2 regions of the Microbispora sp. NPDC004025 genome follow, and region 1 is predicted to be linked to the other one. Evidence: riboswitches for the same ligand, from Rfam matches in the RefSeq annotation. Region 1 holds a riboswitch; the other holds the start of a gene.
The links. A riboswitch is a leader RNA that binds a small molecule or an ion and turns the genes downstream of it on or off. The one in region 1 is predicted to bind cyclic di-AMP.

Region 1 (6,863 bases):
GGCAGCCCGGTGGCCGACGCCTCCAGGTAGACGATGCCGAGGCCCTCGACGTCCAGGCCCGCGAACCTGCTGCGGCAGGGCATGGCGAACACGTCGCCCGCGTCGTAGTAGGCCGGCAGGGACGCCCAGGGGACGGACCCGGTGACGACCACCGAGCCGCGCAGGCCGGCCCGGGCGGCGCCGCGCTCCAGCGACCGCCGTGAGGGGCCGCCGCCCACCAGCAGCAGGACCGCGCCGGGGACCCGACGCAGGACGAGCGGCCAGGCCCGCAGCAGCACGTCCTGGCCCTTGCGCGGCACCAGCCGCGAGACGCACACGGCGACCGGCCGGTCGCCGAGGCCGAGCGAGGCCCGCACCCGGTCGCCGCCCGCCCCGGGACGGAAGGCGGCGGTGTCCACGCCCGGCGCGAGCCGTACGAGCCGGGAGTCGGGGACGGCCCGGGCGATCCGGCGGCGGGTGTAGTCGCCGAGGTAGGTCACGACGTCGGCTCCCGCACCGATGCGGCGCAGCAGGGCGCGCGCGCCGGGCAGGCGGGCCCAGGACGCCTCGTGCCCGTGGGTGAGCATGACGACCCGGCCCGCGCCCGCGGCGCGCAGGGCGGGGGCGAGCAGCCCCAGCGGCGCCGCCGCGCCGAACACGACGGTGGCGCCGTCCTCGACCAGCGCCGCCGCCCTCCTCGCCACCGAGCGCGTCGGCAGCATCAGCGAGGAGGGGTGGCGGACCACCTCGTACGGCTGGCGGGCGTCGAAGTCCTCGCACCCCTTCCAGCGCGGGGCGTACACGACCACCGAGCCGGGCGGCCTGCGTGAGGCGAGGCCGTGCACGAACGCCTGGATGCCGCCCGGTCTGGGCGGGAAGTCGTTCGTGACGATCAGCGTCCGCTTCGTCATCCTCACCCCCGGCGTGCCACGCGCGGTCCGCCCGCGCCGCCCGAGAAGGCATTGTCGCAGCCGCGGCGGTCCCTCCGCGGAAACCCGATCAGGACCGGGCGAGCTGCCCGCGCGCGTACGCCCGCCATTCGAGGGTCAGGCGGCCGGGGGTCAGCCCGAGCACCTCCCGCAGGGCGGCGCCGATCTCCTCGCGCCGCGCGGCGCGGTAGAGGGCGACCAGCCTCCGCTCGCCGAACCGGGCGGCGATGTAGCGGCAGGCCAGCCACGCCTCCTCGTACGCCTGGGCGGGCCTGGCGGCGAAGTCGCCGGGCCCCGGCAGCTCCCGCAGCGCCGGCCTGCCGGCGGCCACGTCGGCGGCCAGCTCGGCGGCCACCGTGCGGACCGGCAGTCCGCTGTCCAGGTAGCCCACGTAGTCGGCGAAGCCCTCCATGAGCCACATCGGGACGGCGCGGGGGCCGGCGGTCGCGACGTGCGTCAGCTCATGGGTCACGACGACCAGGCGGCCGGTCGCGGACAGGCGGGCGAACGCGGCCGGCTGCACGATCACCCGGCCGCCGGTGGCGACGGCCGCCAGGCCCTCCACCTTCGCCGGCGCGGCCAGCACGGCGGTCTGTTCCTCGCCCCGGGGCACGAGGACCACCGCGCCGCCGTACCCGCCCCAGATCCTCCGCACCGTACGGTCCGCACGATCGGCCAGCTCGGCGATCTCGGCGACCAGCGGCCGGGGCGACCCGACGACGACAGCGCGCGCGCCGCGGGCGACGGAGGCGCCGGTCCACATGCCCGGATGCTCCCGCACGGCGGCGCGGGCGTCGAGCCGCAGGGCGAGCAGTGGATCGGGCGCGGCCGCGGCCTCCGGCCCGGCCAGCAGCGCGGCCAGCGCGACGGCCACGGCCGCGGCACGGCGGGGACGGACTCCGTGGGACGGATTCGCGGGCCGGCGCCGGTCGGCCTCGGCGCGCACGCCCGGCACGCCCCCGGGCACGCCGCTCGTGACAGTCACGCCGTGCATGGTAGCCAGCGCATGCCACGGCCCCGTCCACCTCGGCGAGGTGGACGGGGCCGCAAGGACGGCACCGGTCGAGGGGGCTTGGTGACCGGCGCCCTCAGACGCCCGGACGGACGGCACCCACGAAGGTGCTCCTCCGGTAGGCGTCCAGCTTGTCGATCCGCACCCGCGTGCCGCTGTGCGGAGCGTGGACCATCTTGCCGTGCCCGACGTACATGCCGACGTGGCCGCCGCCGCTGGTGAAGATCAGGTCACCGGGCTTGAAGTGCCCCCAGGACACCTTCTTCCTGACCGCGCCCCGGATGGACCACGTCGTGCGCGGCAGCCGTACGCCCGCCTTGCGCCAGGCGTACTGGACCAGGCCCGAGCAGTCGAACGCGCCCGGTCCGGTGGCCCCGTAGCGATAGGGGTCGCCGATCTGCTTCCTGGCGGTCTGCACCGCGCGCAGGGCTTTGGCCCGCTGGAGCGCGCTTCTGCTGACCTTCCGTTTGGCGGCGGACTTCTTCTTCGTCGCCTGCTTCTTCGCCGCGGCCTGGCGGGCGGTGGTGTTCGCACCGGTCGCCGTGGCCGTCTTCGGGGCCGTCTTCGTCTCGGGGGCTGTCTTGACGACCGTGACCGTCACCGTGTCGGCCGCCGCCGGATGCGCACCGGCGACCCCTACGGATGCCGTCAGAGCGGCACTTCCAAGGGCAATTCGGGCAATACGGGACAGGCTAGCGGGGGTGGTAGACAGGATCTCTCCTCGGCTCTTCCGCAAACGCCTACCGGGTTAGCTGACGGGTTCGGGCTGGGAAGCCGCCCTACGGCGCGCGATGCGCCGATTCACCCCGGACCTTCGCGTGAAGGTCGATGGTTCCCCGGCTCCGTGCCTCCTGACTGCACGGACTCGGCAGGCCACCGGCGCCGGGGATCCCGCGAGGGGGGTGTTGGGGGCGCCGATGACGGTGGAATTGTTTCGCTACCGGCCGGCCGGACCGGTTCGCGGCGGCGAGGCGTGCTCGCCGCGGCCCAGAAGCTACCCAGGACCCGGCGTGTTCGGCAAAGCCCCGCCGCCGGATAAAGATCGGATAACGAAGGCCGCGGAGAAGAAACCGCAGCTTACCCGCAGCACGGTTGGCTAAATGTGACTCTACTCACAGTCCCGCCACAGACGCTCAATTCGGTCACTTGAGCCACAGCCTCACAGCACGGCGAGACGTCAGGGACGGACGGCGCCGATGGCGCGATACTCGGCGAGTGTGACAACTTTCACAACATCTCCGGTCTGCGGAGCGTGGACGACCTTGCCGTCGCCGGCGTAGATGCCGACGTGCCCGTACCCGGCGTGCCAGAGCAGATCGCCCGGCTGGAGCTCGTCCAGCGAGACCCTGCGGCTCGCACCCCAGGCCCACTGCTCGTAGCTCGTCCGGGGCAGGGTCACTCCCGCGGCCGACCAGGCGGCCTGCACGAGACCCGAGCAGTCCCAGGAGTCCGGCCCGGTGCCTCCGTAGCGGTACGGCTTGCCGACCTGCTTGTAGGCGAACTGGAGCGCCGCCAGCGCGTTGCCCGACGCCGGCCCGGTGTAGACGATGCCGGCGCTGTTCGGGTTGCCCGGGTTGTACGTCCCGAGCGAGCGCAGCAGCTTCATCTGCTCCCTGACGAGCTTGTCGACCTTCTCCTTCTCGTCGGCGAGCTCGCTCCTGACGTCGGCGGCCTCGTCGTAGGACGCCTTGCTCTGGTCACGGCGGTCCTTGAGGCCCTGGATGGCGCTCTCGTACTCCCGGAGCCGCCCGGCGCGCTCGGCCGAGATGTGGTTGAACGTGGCGAGGCCGCTGAGCATGGAGTCGGGGTTCGAGCTGTAGAAGACGCCGCCCCACGAGCCCATCTCGCCGATTTGGTAGCTGTTGACGGCCATCGTGACCAGCCCGGAGCGGAGCTCCTCCACCCGGACGTTGTGCTTCTTGTAGTCCTCGTTGACGGCGAGGTACTTCCGCCTCGCCTTCTTCCACTTCTCGTTGGCCGCGTTGTAGCGGTCCACGAGCTTGTCGGCCTGCTCGTTGAGCTTGTTCAGCTTCGCCTTGGCCTGCGCGACAGTGGGCTTCGGATCCGCCTGCGCGCCCGTCACCGGCATCAGCAGGACCACGGCGGCCAAACCGGCGGCCACCGGCACACGCCCTCGCACTGAGGCCCCCTTTAGATCTACGAAACCTGCGCGCGACTCTATCCAGGCGATCATGAAGCTTCAACCTGGTCGCAGGTATTCGCCGCGGTCATGACACAGGGCGACCAGGCGCGTCCGGAGCGTGCGTACGGGCGCTCAACCGCGGCCGAGCCGGCGCAGCAGCAGGAGCGAGGGCACCGGGCGCGCGCCCATGCGGCGCACCGACTCGGCCACTTCCCGGTCGGAGGAGACGACCGCGATCGCCCGCCCCGAGGGCTCCGCCCGCACCAGCGTGCGGATGAGGTCGTCGGCGATCTCCCCGGGCGCGCTGAACATCACCCGGACCCCGCGCGGCGCGGACACCTGGACGGGCCCGTTGAGCTCGGCGCCGTCGAAGACGCACGTCACCTCCGCCCGCGTCTGGACGGCGAGCCCGCCGAGCCCGGTGAGCAGCCGGGCCCGCTGGTCGGCGAGGGTCAGCGAGGGGTAGCCGGTCTTGGTCACGTTATAACCGTCGACGATCAGGTGCAGGTGAGGGAGGGCCAGGAGCTGATCGAGCAGCTGGGGGTCGTCGTTGGCCAGCGCCCGCGCGGGCACGGCCGTCACGCCCGGCTCGCCCGGCACGACGGCGGTCACGTAGTCGGCCGGCCTGCTGATCGTGGTGGGCAGGCCGAGCTCCTTGCGCAGCCCCGCGGCGGTGTCCTGCAGCGCGTCCAGCAGCACCCGGACCCGGGCGTCCTCGATGCTGCGGCCCTCGCGGGCGGCCCTGCGGCTCGCCTCCAGCTGGCGCTCGGCGTCCGCCAGGCGTTCCTTGAGCCGGCGCAGCTCGGTCTCGGCCGCGCCGTTGGCGCTCGCGACCCTGGCCCGCGCCTCGGCCGTCTCCGCCTCCAGCTCGGCCGCCCTGGTCTCGGCGGCCCTGACCCGCTCACGGGCCTCGTGCAGCTTGCGCCGCAGGTCGGAGTTCTCCGCGCGGGCCGCCTTGAGCTGCTCGCGCACCCGGTCGATCTCCTCCTTGGCGGAGGCTCGCTGCGCCGCGAGCTGCTCGCGCAGCCGCGTCTCCGCCTGCTCCCGCTGGCTGCCCGCCGCGGCGGCCTGCTCCAGGTCGGCCCGCGCCTGCTCGACCAGGTCCGGCCAGCCGGGCGGACGGGTCAGGTAGGCCGCCGCCGCGACCAGCACCGGCTCGGCCGCGGGGGGCACCGTACCCTCGGCCAGGCTCGCCACCAGCTCGGGCCAGGCCGCCTCCAGCGTCTCGGCCACCCGCTCGCGGAACTCCTTGTCGTTCTCCAGTTGGGCCGCGATGGGCGCGCTGCCCAGACGGGCGCGCTTGCGTGGGTCGAACTTGGCGATGTTGCGCAACGGCGGCGGCACGGCGGCGGCGGGCATCGAGCCCAGCACCTGCGCCGCGACCTCCACCACATGTAAGCGGACCTGCTCGGGCAACGGACGAGACAGGCCTTCTCCGGCTGAACTCATCTCGTCGCTCCTCGGCCGTGTCCTACAGATCTTCTGCTCACTGCGGTCGCCCCGGCGGCGCCTCGCGGTGCTGTCGCCCCCGAGTGCGAGAACGCCCCCCGATGCCCGCCGCCGCGAGACGTGAGCCTCGCGGCGCGCCCACCGGGCCGCCCTCACACGGCAAGATCTGCGAGACACTCCCTTGTTCTTGTCCCTTCCAAGGGTACGGCCGTCGCACCGTGTCCATGCCGCGTTCATGATCTGTCACCGGGCCGCCGGCGGTGCGGCCCGGCGCGGACGACCCGTCGGCGGGCGCCCGGCACCCGTCCGTACGCTTGGCGGCGTGTTCACCCCGCCGTACCCGATCACGACCCCCCGGCTGGTCCTGCGCCCCTTCGCCGAGGCCGACCTCGACGACCTGCACGCCTTCCACTCCCTGCCGGAGGTGACCAGATACCTGTACTGGGACGCCCGTACGCGGGAGGAGACGAAGGCCGCGCTCGACCGGAAGATCGCGTGCGCGTCGCTCGGGGAGGACGGCGACGTGCTCAGCGTGGCCGCCGCACTGGCCGGCGGAGGGCCGGTGATCGGCGATCTCACGCTGTTCCTGCGCAGCCGGGAGCACCGCCAGGGTGAGATCGGCTTCGTCTTCAATCCGGCCTGCCAGGGCCGCGGGCTGGCCACCGAGGCGGCCCGCGAGATCCTGCGCATCGGGTTCGAGGGTCTCGGGCTGCACCGCGTCCACGGCAACTGCGACGCGCGCAACACCGCCTCCGCCCGCCTGATGGAGCGGCTCGGCATGCGCAAGGAGGCCCACCTGGTGGAGAACGAGTTCTTCGCCGGCGCGTGGAGCGACGAGCTGATCTACGCGATGCTGGCCCGCGAATGGCACGCCGGGGCGGCGTCCGCGTAGCTCCCCACCTGGCCGTTCCTTTACCGTCGCATGGGGCCGGTACGGCAATTGTCGGTCGGCGTCTCTATGGTCTTGGGCGTGGATGCGGTACAGGGCACGCTGGACGAGCTCGGCACTCCCCTGCGGGAGGTGACGTTCGTCGTCTTCGACCTTGAGACCACCGGCGGCTCGGCCGCGGAACACGCCATCACCGAGATCGGCGCGGTGAAGGTGCGCGGCGGCGAGGTGATCGGCGAGTTCGCCACGCTGGTCGACCCGGGCGGACCGATCCCCCCGTTCATCTCCGTGCTGACCGGCATCACCGACGCGATGGTCGTGGCCGCGCCGAAGTTCTCGGAGGTGCTGCCGAGCTTCCTGGAGTTCGTCGCCGGGACGGCGCTGGTGGCGCACAACGCGCCGTTCGACATGTCGTTCCTGAAGGCGGCCTGCCAGGCCAACGGGTATCCGCCCCCGGCCAAT
Region 2 (6,863 bases), on a different contig from region 1:
GACCTCCTGGCCCGGGCGGTGCGGAGCTCCGGCTCGGCATCCCGCCGTTCCACCCCACGTCGAAAGGAGATGGGGAAGGGTCCGCAGGGACTCCCGCCCCGGCTACGCATGGCGACTCGACGCCTCTACCTGGCCCGTCACGGTGCGGCCGACGCGTTCGGGAACCTCACCGACATCGGACGCCGGCAGGCGGCCCTGCTGGGCGAACGGCTCGCCGGCGTGCCGGTCGACGCCGTGTGGCACTCGCCGCTGCCACGCGCCGTCGAGAGCGCGCGGGAACTCGCCCGTCACCTGCCGGAGGTGCCGGTGGCCGAGGCCGCCGAACTCGTCGACCACGTGCCCTACGTCCCGGGCGCGGCCGAAACGCCTCCGTCCTGGGCCGGCTTCTTCGACGGCTACGACGACACCGAGGCGGCCTCGGGCCGCAGACTCGCCGAGGCCCTGGTCGCCCGGTTCGCGAAGGTCCCCGGCACCACCGCGGAGGGAACCCGGCACGACACACGCGAGGTGCTGGTGACGCACGCCTACCAGATCGCGTGGCTGGTGCGGCACGCGCTGGACGCGCCGCCGTCCCGGTGGCTCGGGTTGAACAGCGCCAACACCGCACTGACGGTCATCGACTACCGCGACGGCCTGCCGCCCACGCTCGTGATGTTCAATGACATGAGCCACCTCCCGCCCGGCCTGCGCTGGACCGGGTTCCCCGAAGGCGTCAGGCCGTGAACCGGGCTCCCGGCCGCTCGCCGGGGAGCGCGGCAATCGGTGATGCGGCAGGCCGCCGCCCACGTCGGCGCGTACTCGGTTGAAAGTTTCATCACGTGCCGGATCGCATGCGGTGCGGGCCGGGCCCGTAATGCCAGCTGAGTGCGTTCCAGGAGCGCGAGGCGCCGCCGAAGCTCCCGGTCGGCTCTTGACGGACCCCGGCGGGTCCTAGTTTGCTCCGCCATTATCACCGGCAACGAGACCTATGGACGCGGCTCTCCGCGTCGTGAATTGTGAGCGCTAACACGCGCCGGCCACGGAAAGGAGGGTCTCCATGATCGGAGGCGGTCCGCGGCCGCGCGCCACCCCGGCGGCATCCGGACGTGGCCGGCGGGGGGCAGAGTCGCGTCCTTGACGCGGTGCCTCGCCCGGTCGTATCCGCGCCGCTGCACCATCACCGACGAGTAGCCGAGGGAGAGGAACCCGGGATTGCGCAAGATGTTAGCGCTAACAGATCCGTGGTCGCCCTTGGCCCTTCCATCGCGGACGGTACCTGTCCGCCACCGTGCAATCGCTGCGGTTTTTCCTGGCGTGGCCTGCTTCGCCACGCTTTCACCCCCCGAAGGAGGAGAACGAAACAATGGATTCACCCCCCATTCGTATGACGAGCGGCCGGCGTCGTTCGCCGGTCGGTGTCGGCGTACGCCTCGTGGCGGTGCTGGCCGCGTTGGTGGCGGCCACCGCGACGTGGGCGGTGCCGGCGTCGGCGGCGCCCGCACCCCTGGTGAGCGCTGCGTCGGGGCGTTGCCTGGACGTGGCGGGCAACACCGACGCGCTGGGCACCGCTCTGCAGATCTACGACTGCAACGGGCAGGCGAACCAGGGCTTCGAGTTCACCTCCGCCGGTGAGCTGCGGACCTTCAACGGCACCCGGTGCGTGGACGCCTACAACATGGGCACGACGAACGGCACCAAGGTCGTGATCTGGTCCTGCAACGGCCAGAACAACCAGAAGTGGCGCCAGAACTCCGACGGCACCATCGTGGGCGTCGCGTCCGGGCTGTGCCTGGACGTCGTCGGCGCCGGCACCGCCAACGGCAGCCAGGTCCAGCTCTACAGCTGCTGGGGCGGCGACAACCAGAAGTGGAGCATCCGCGGAGGCGGCGGCCCGAGCTCGTCACCGTCCCCGACGGTGACGCCGACCGGCGGCACGTGCGACCTCCCGTCGACGTACCGCTGGAGCTCCACGGGCTCGCTGGCGAACCCGAAGTCCGGGTGGGTTTCGCTCAAGGACTTCACCAACGTCGTCTACAACGGCAAGCACCTGGTCTACGCGACGACGCACAACACGGGCACGAGCTGGGGTTCGATGAACTTCGGCCTGTTCACCAACTGGTCCGACATGGCCTCGGCCAGCCAGAACACGATGCCCTTCTCGGCCGTCGCGCCCACGCTGTTCTACTTCGCTCCGAAGAACATCTGGGTGCTGGCCTACCAGTGGGGCGGAACCGCCTTCTCCTACCGGACCTCCAGCGACCCCAGCAACGTGAACAGCTGGTCCGCGCAGCAGACGCTGTCCACGGCGAGCATCACCGGCTCCGGCACCGGCCCCATCGACCAGACCCTCATCGGTGACGGCCAGAACATGTACCTGTTCTTCGCCGGCGACAACGGCAAGATCTACCGGCAGAGCATGCCCATCGGGAACTTCCCGAGCAGCTTCGGCTCCAACTACACCACGATCATGAGCGACACGACGAACAACCTGTTCGAGGGCGTCGAGGTCTACAAGCTCCAGGGCCTGAACAAGTACCTGATGCTGGTCGAGTCGATCGGCTCGCAGGGCCGTTACTTCCGCTCGTACACGGCGACCAGCCTGGGTGGTTCGTGGACCCCGCAGGCCACCAGCGAGAGCAACCCCTTCGCGGGCAAGGCCAACAGCGGCGCCACCTGGACCAACGACATCAGCCACGGTGACCTGGTCCGCAACAACCCCGACCAGACCAAGACCGTCGACGCCTGCAACCTGCAGCTGCTCTACCAGGGTCGTAGCCCCAGCTCCGGCGGCGACTACGGCCTCCTGCCCTACCGGCCGGGCGTGCTGACGCTGCAGCGCTGATGATGTGACGCAGGATTCATGAGACCTCCGGTCGGTGTCGCCCGACCGGAGGTTTCCTGGTTCCGAGGGCGCGGGCGCGCGCGGGGTTCCCGGCCCGCGCCGACGCAGGCCGGGAACCCCGCGCGCCCCGGTGTCAGACCCCCGGACGTACGGCGGTGAGGAAGCTGCTCCTCCAGTAGCCCTTGAGGCTGTCGATGCGGACCACCGCGCCGCTGTGGGGGGCGTTGATCACCTTCTTGTGCCCGATGTACATGCCCACGTGGCCGCCGCCGCTGGTGAAGACGAGGTCGCCGGGCTTGAGGTGGGCCAGGCGGACCTTCTTCTTGGCGGCGTTGAGCATGGACCACGTCGTGCGCGGGAGCTTGATCCCGGCCTTGCGCCAGGCGAACTGGACCAGCCCGGAGCAGTCGAACGCCCGCGGGCCTGTGGCGCCCCACACGTAGGGGTCGCCGAGCTGCTTCTTCGCCACCTTGATGGCGCGCTCGGCCTTCTCCTGCTGGAGAGCGGACTTGCTGAGCTTCTTGGCCGCGGCGGCGTCCGGGGTGGCCCCGGCGGCGGCCGCCGCCGGGGTCGCCGCCGTGGTCGGGATCGGGGTCGGGGTCGTGGGCGCCGGGGTGGCTCCCGTCGCGGGGGGCTGGGGCGGGATGAGCGTCGAGGCGGGCTGTGGTGCCGTGACCGTCCCCGGTGCGGCGGCCGCGGGCAGCGCGCCGAACGCCGCTACAGAGGCGGTGAGCGCGACGCCACCGATCGTGACGCGGGCGATGCGGGACAGGGTGGCGGGGTTGGTAGACAGGGGGTCTCTCCTAGAGTCTTCCGCTTGCGCCTACCGGGTTAGCTGACGGATTCGGGCAGGGAAGTCGCCCTACGGCGCTCGGCGCGCCGATTCACCCCGGACCTTCGTGCGAAGGTCGACTGGTTCCCCGGCTCCGTGCTTCCTTGCCGCACGGATTCGGCGTCACCGGCGCCCTGGGGGGCGGAGAGGACATGACGACGGTGACAGTGGATTTTCGTTTTCAAGCACGGCGGTGCCGGTTCCGCGACGGCGGCGTCATGGGGTACGCCGCCGTCACAGGGCAAGGAAACTACCAAGCTCCCCCATATTCGGGCAAAGGACACATAAAGGGTAAGAAGCCCATAAAAGGGATCATGTCCGCATAGCCGCAGGTCAGAGCAGCGTTATCGGGGAAACGTGACGCTCGTCACACCCGCACGAGAGCCGGAGAGAAGCTCCCGGCATCGTGAAGATCAGCGCGTACGCCAGAACGTGCCGTTGGCCGAGGGGTCGTCGGGGTCGCCCTGCGGCACGGTGAAACCCGCGCCCCACAGCGCCGCCGTGCCCGGCCTGCGCGCGATCGAGGACAGGACGGCGTCGGTGCCCGCCTTCCGGGGGAGGGGGACGCTCCTCCACGCCGAGCCCGTCACGTGCCACAGAGTGGGGTTCCAGTTGCCCTGCACGACCCACATGCCGCCCTTGCCGTCGGGCTCCACCTCCGTGTACGGCTGCGCGTTGGCGGCGCCGACCGAGGCGGACCAGGACGTGCCGTTCCAGCGCATCACCAGGGTGCGGTTGTAGGTGACGTCGTCACCCTCGTCGTCCGCGCCCTCCCAGGTGACGCCGCCGACGGCCCACACGTTCCCCGGGCTCACGACGGCGATGTCGGCGAGGAACGCGACGGCGTCGGGGGCGGGCAGCTTGACCGCGGGCGTGGGCACCAGCGCCCAGGACCCTCCGTTCCACCGCATGATCGCGGGACGGTCGCCCTTGCTGCCCGCCGCCCAGACATCGCGGGCCCTGTACGCGTCGACGGCGGCGGCGTGGGCCGGCAGCCGGACGCTCTTCCACGAGGATCCGTTCCAGTGCCTGGCCGAGGCCGAGGACCCGGCCACCGCCCAGACGTCCTTCGCGCCTGTCGCGTCGGCGTCCGTCGCCGAGAACGCGCCGCCCAGCGAGAAGGTGGTCCACGCGCGGCCGTTCCACCGGGCGGCCTTCCCCTGGCCGAAGACCCAAGCGTTGCTGTTCGAGGTGGCCGCCACGGCCTTCAGCTCGTACGCCGGGGCGCCGGGGACCACCTGCCACGCCCGGCCGTCGTACCTCTGGACCAGGCCCCGCTGCTTCCCGTTCGCGACCCGGTGACCGGCCGCCCACACCGAGCCGTCGGCCAGGACCGTCACGTCGTCGAGGACGTCGTCACCGGGCAGGGTGTTCACCCTGGCCAGCCGCCACGCGGCGGTCTCCCCGGCCCGGCCGCCCTCGTGGGTCACGCCGGAGGCCGCCACGGCGGGCGCGCACGCCAGCCCGAGCGCCGTCATCCCCGAGACGATCGCGGTACGCACAACGCCTCCCCTTCCGTCATGAGGATGACGTTCGGAGGAGAGGATCAGTTCACTTCGTCACCGGGACGATTTGCTCGCCTTCTCCGTCCACGGCTCGTACGTGCTGTCGCCCGGGAGCACCCAGATCCGTGTGTCGGGCCGGGTGAGCGTCCGCAGCAGCGTCGCCTTGCCGGTCGTCTTCGAGACCCGGTAGACCGCCACGCCCGTCTTGGTCCGCGAGCGGACGACCACGCGCCCCGCCGTGTCGAAGTCGAGGTCGTCGATCTGCTGCCCGCGGGGCAGCCGCACGGTCACGGTGCCGCTCTCGTGGCCGGTGCGCAGGTTGAGCAGGCGCAGCTTGCGGGACTCCGGCCACGAGCCGACGGGCACCGCCGCCGTCACGTAGTCGTTCGCCAGGGCCACCGCCCACCTTCGCGTCTTCGGCCGCAACCGGGCACGCAGCGCCCGGTCGAACACCGTCACGCGGCCCCCTACCACCCCCTGCAGCAGCAGCCGTTCACTGTCCGGGCTGAACCCCGCGAGGTTCCAGTCGTCCCTGCCTGCGGGCAGTGGCAGCGTCTTGCCTTTTCGCAGGTCCACCAGGGCCCCCAGTCCCGGCGCCGAGGTCCCGGTGACCACGAAGCTGCCGTCGTCCGACACCGACGGCCACTCCTCGCCGATCGCGGTCGCCGTCACACTGCGCATCGACTTCTCCTTGCCGTGCAGGGTTCGCCGGACGAACACTCCGTCCGACTTGCGGAAGTAGAAGTAATGCCGGCCGTCCCCGCTTACCAGGAAGGGGGCCGGCGCGCCGGCGTTGACCGCGTCCTTGGGCGCCACCGCGAGCGCTTCCGGCACCGGCACCACGTCTCCGTCGGTCAGCACCAGTTCCCAGGTCTGCGTCCGCTGGGCGTACGCGATCGTGACCGGGGTGGCGGCCGCCGCGGGCCGCGCGGCCAGCGGTACGGCGGTCAGGAGCAGTGCCCCGAGGGTCATGCGCAATCTCATGCTGGGTGAGATGCCGCAGATCCGGGAATTGTTGTGGGTCTATCGCGCGGCCGGCGCCCGATAGTCCCTGATCGTGATCGCGGTCGCGGCCCTGCGGATCGGCTCGGTGATCCGCTCGATCATGCGGTTCCTCCCCGGCAGGTGCGGCATCAGCCGCAACATCAGCATCTGGAACCGGATCTGCGCCGCCGACTTCAGCACCATGCCCTTGAGGTTGTTCGCGGCGAGCTTCTGGTTCTCCTCGGCGAAGTGCCGCATCTCACGCTCGTAGGCGGCGAACGCGGCGGCGTGGTCTCCCGCCGCCTCGGCCAGGCAGCCCGCCAGAACGTAGGCGCCGACCAGGGCCAGGCTGGTGCCCTGGCCGGACGCGGGCGAGGCCGCGTAGGCCGCGTCGCCCACGAGTGCCACCCGGCCCGACGACCACCGGTCCATGCGCACCTGGCTGATCGAATCCAGGTAGAAGTCCGGCGCGTCCTCCATCGCGTCGAGCAGGCGCGGGACCTCCCAGCCCTGACCGGAGAAGGCGTCGGCGAGCAGCTTCTTCTGCCGGGCGACGTCTCGCCGGTCGTAGGCGATCGGCGGCGAGGAGAAGAGGAACATCGCCTTGGCGTCGTCGCCGTCCCCGGTGCTGTACATCCCCGCGCTCCTGCCCGGGGCGGGGTGCATCATCTCGGTGCGGTCCAGGTGGAGATGGTTCGGCACCGTGAAGATCGAGATGTGG

Region 2: linked by a shared signal. The riboswitch ahead of ACWEQG_RS13070 (C40 family peptidase) and the one ahead of ACWEQG_RS03580 (C40 family peptidase) in region 1 are both predicted to bind cyclic di-AMP.

Annotation. Positions count from the first base shown of each region.
Region 1 covers NZ_JBSGHN010000001.1:721,510-728,372, reverse strand. The annotation lists gene ACWEQG_RS03590 (glycosyltransferase family 4 protein) at 1-890, opposite strand, end outside; gene ACWEQG_RS03585 (hypothetical protein) at 979-1,893, opposite strand; gene ACWEQG_RS03580 (C40 family peptidase) at 1,997-2,521, opposite strand; cyclic di-AMP (ydaO/yuaA leader) riboswitch at 2,643-2,801, opposite strand; gene ACWEQG_RS03575 (NlpC/P60 family protein) at 3,098-4,060, opposite strand; gene ACWEQG_RS03570 (NYN domain-containing protein) at 4,196-5,512, opposite strand; gene ACWEQG_RS03565 (GNAT family N-acetyltransferase) at 5,835-6,404, shown strand; gene ACWEQG_RS03560 (DEDD exonuclease domain-containing protein) at 6,483-6,863, shown strand, end outside.
Region 2 covers NZ_JBSGHN010000004.1:244,976-251,838, reverse strand. The annotation lists gene ACWEQG_RS13085 (PEP/pyruvate-binding domain-containing protein) at 1-2, shown strand, start outside; gene ACWEQG_RS13080 (histidine phosphatase family protein) at 109-723, shown strand; gene ACWEQG_RS13075 (non-reducing end alpha-L-arabinofuranosidase family hydrolase) at 1,343-2,821, shown strand; gene ACWEQG_RS13070 (C40 family peptidase) at 2,955-3,290, opposite strand; cyclic di-AMP (ydaO/yuaA leader) riboswitch at 3,627-3,786, opposite strand; gene ACWEQG_RS13065 (hypothetical protein) at 4,067-5,155, opposite strand; gene ACWEQG_RS13060 (hypothetical protein) at 5,213-6,130, opposite strand; gene ACWEQG_RS13055 (FAD-dependent monooxygenase) at 6,182-6,863, opposite strand, start outside.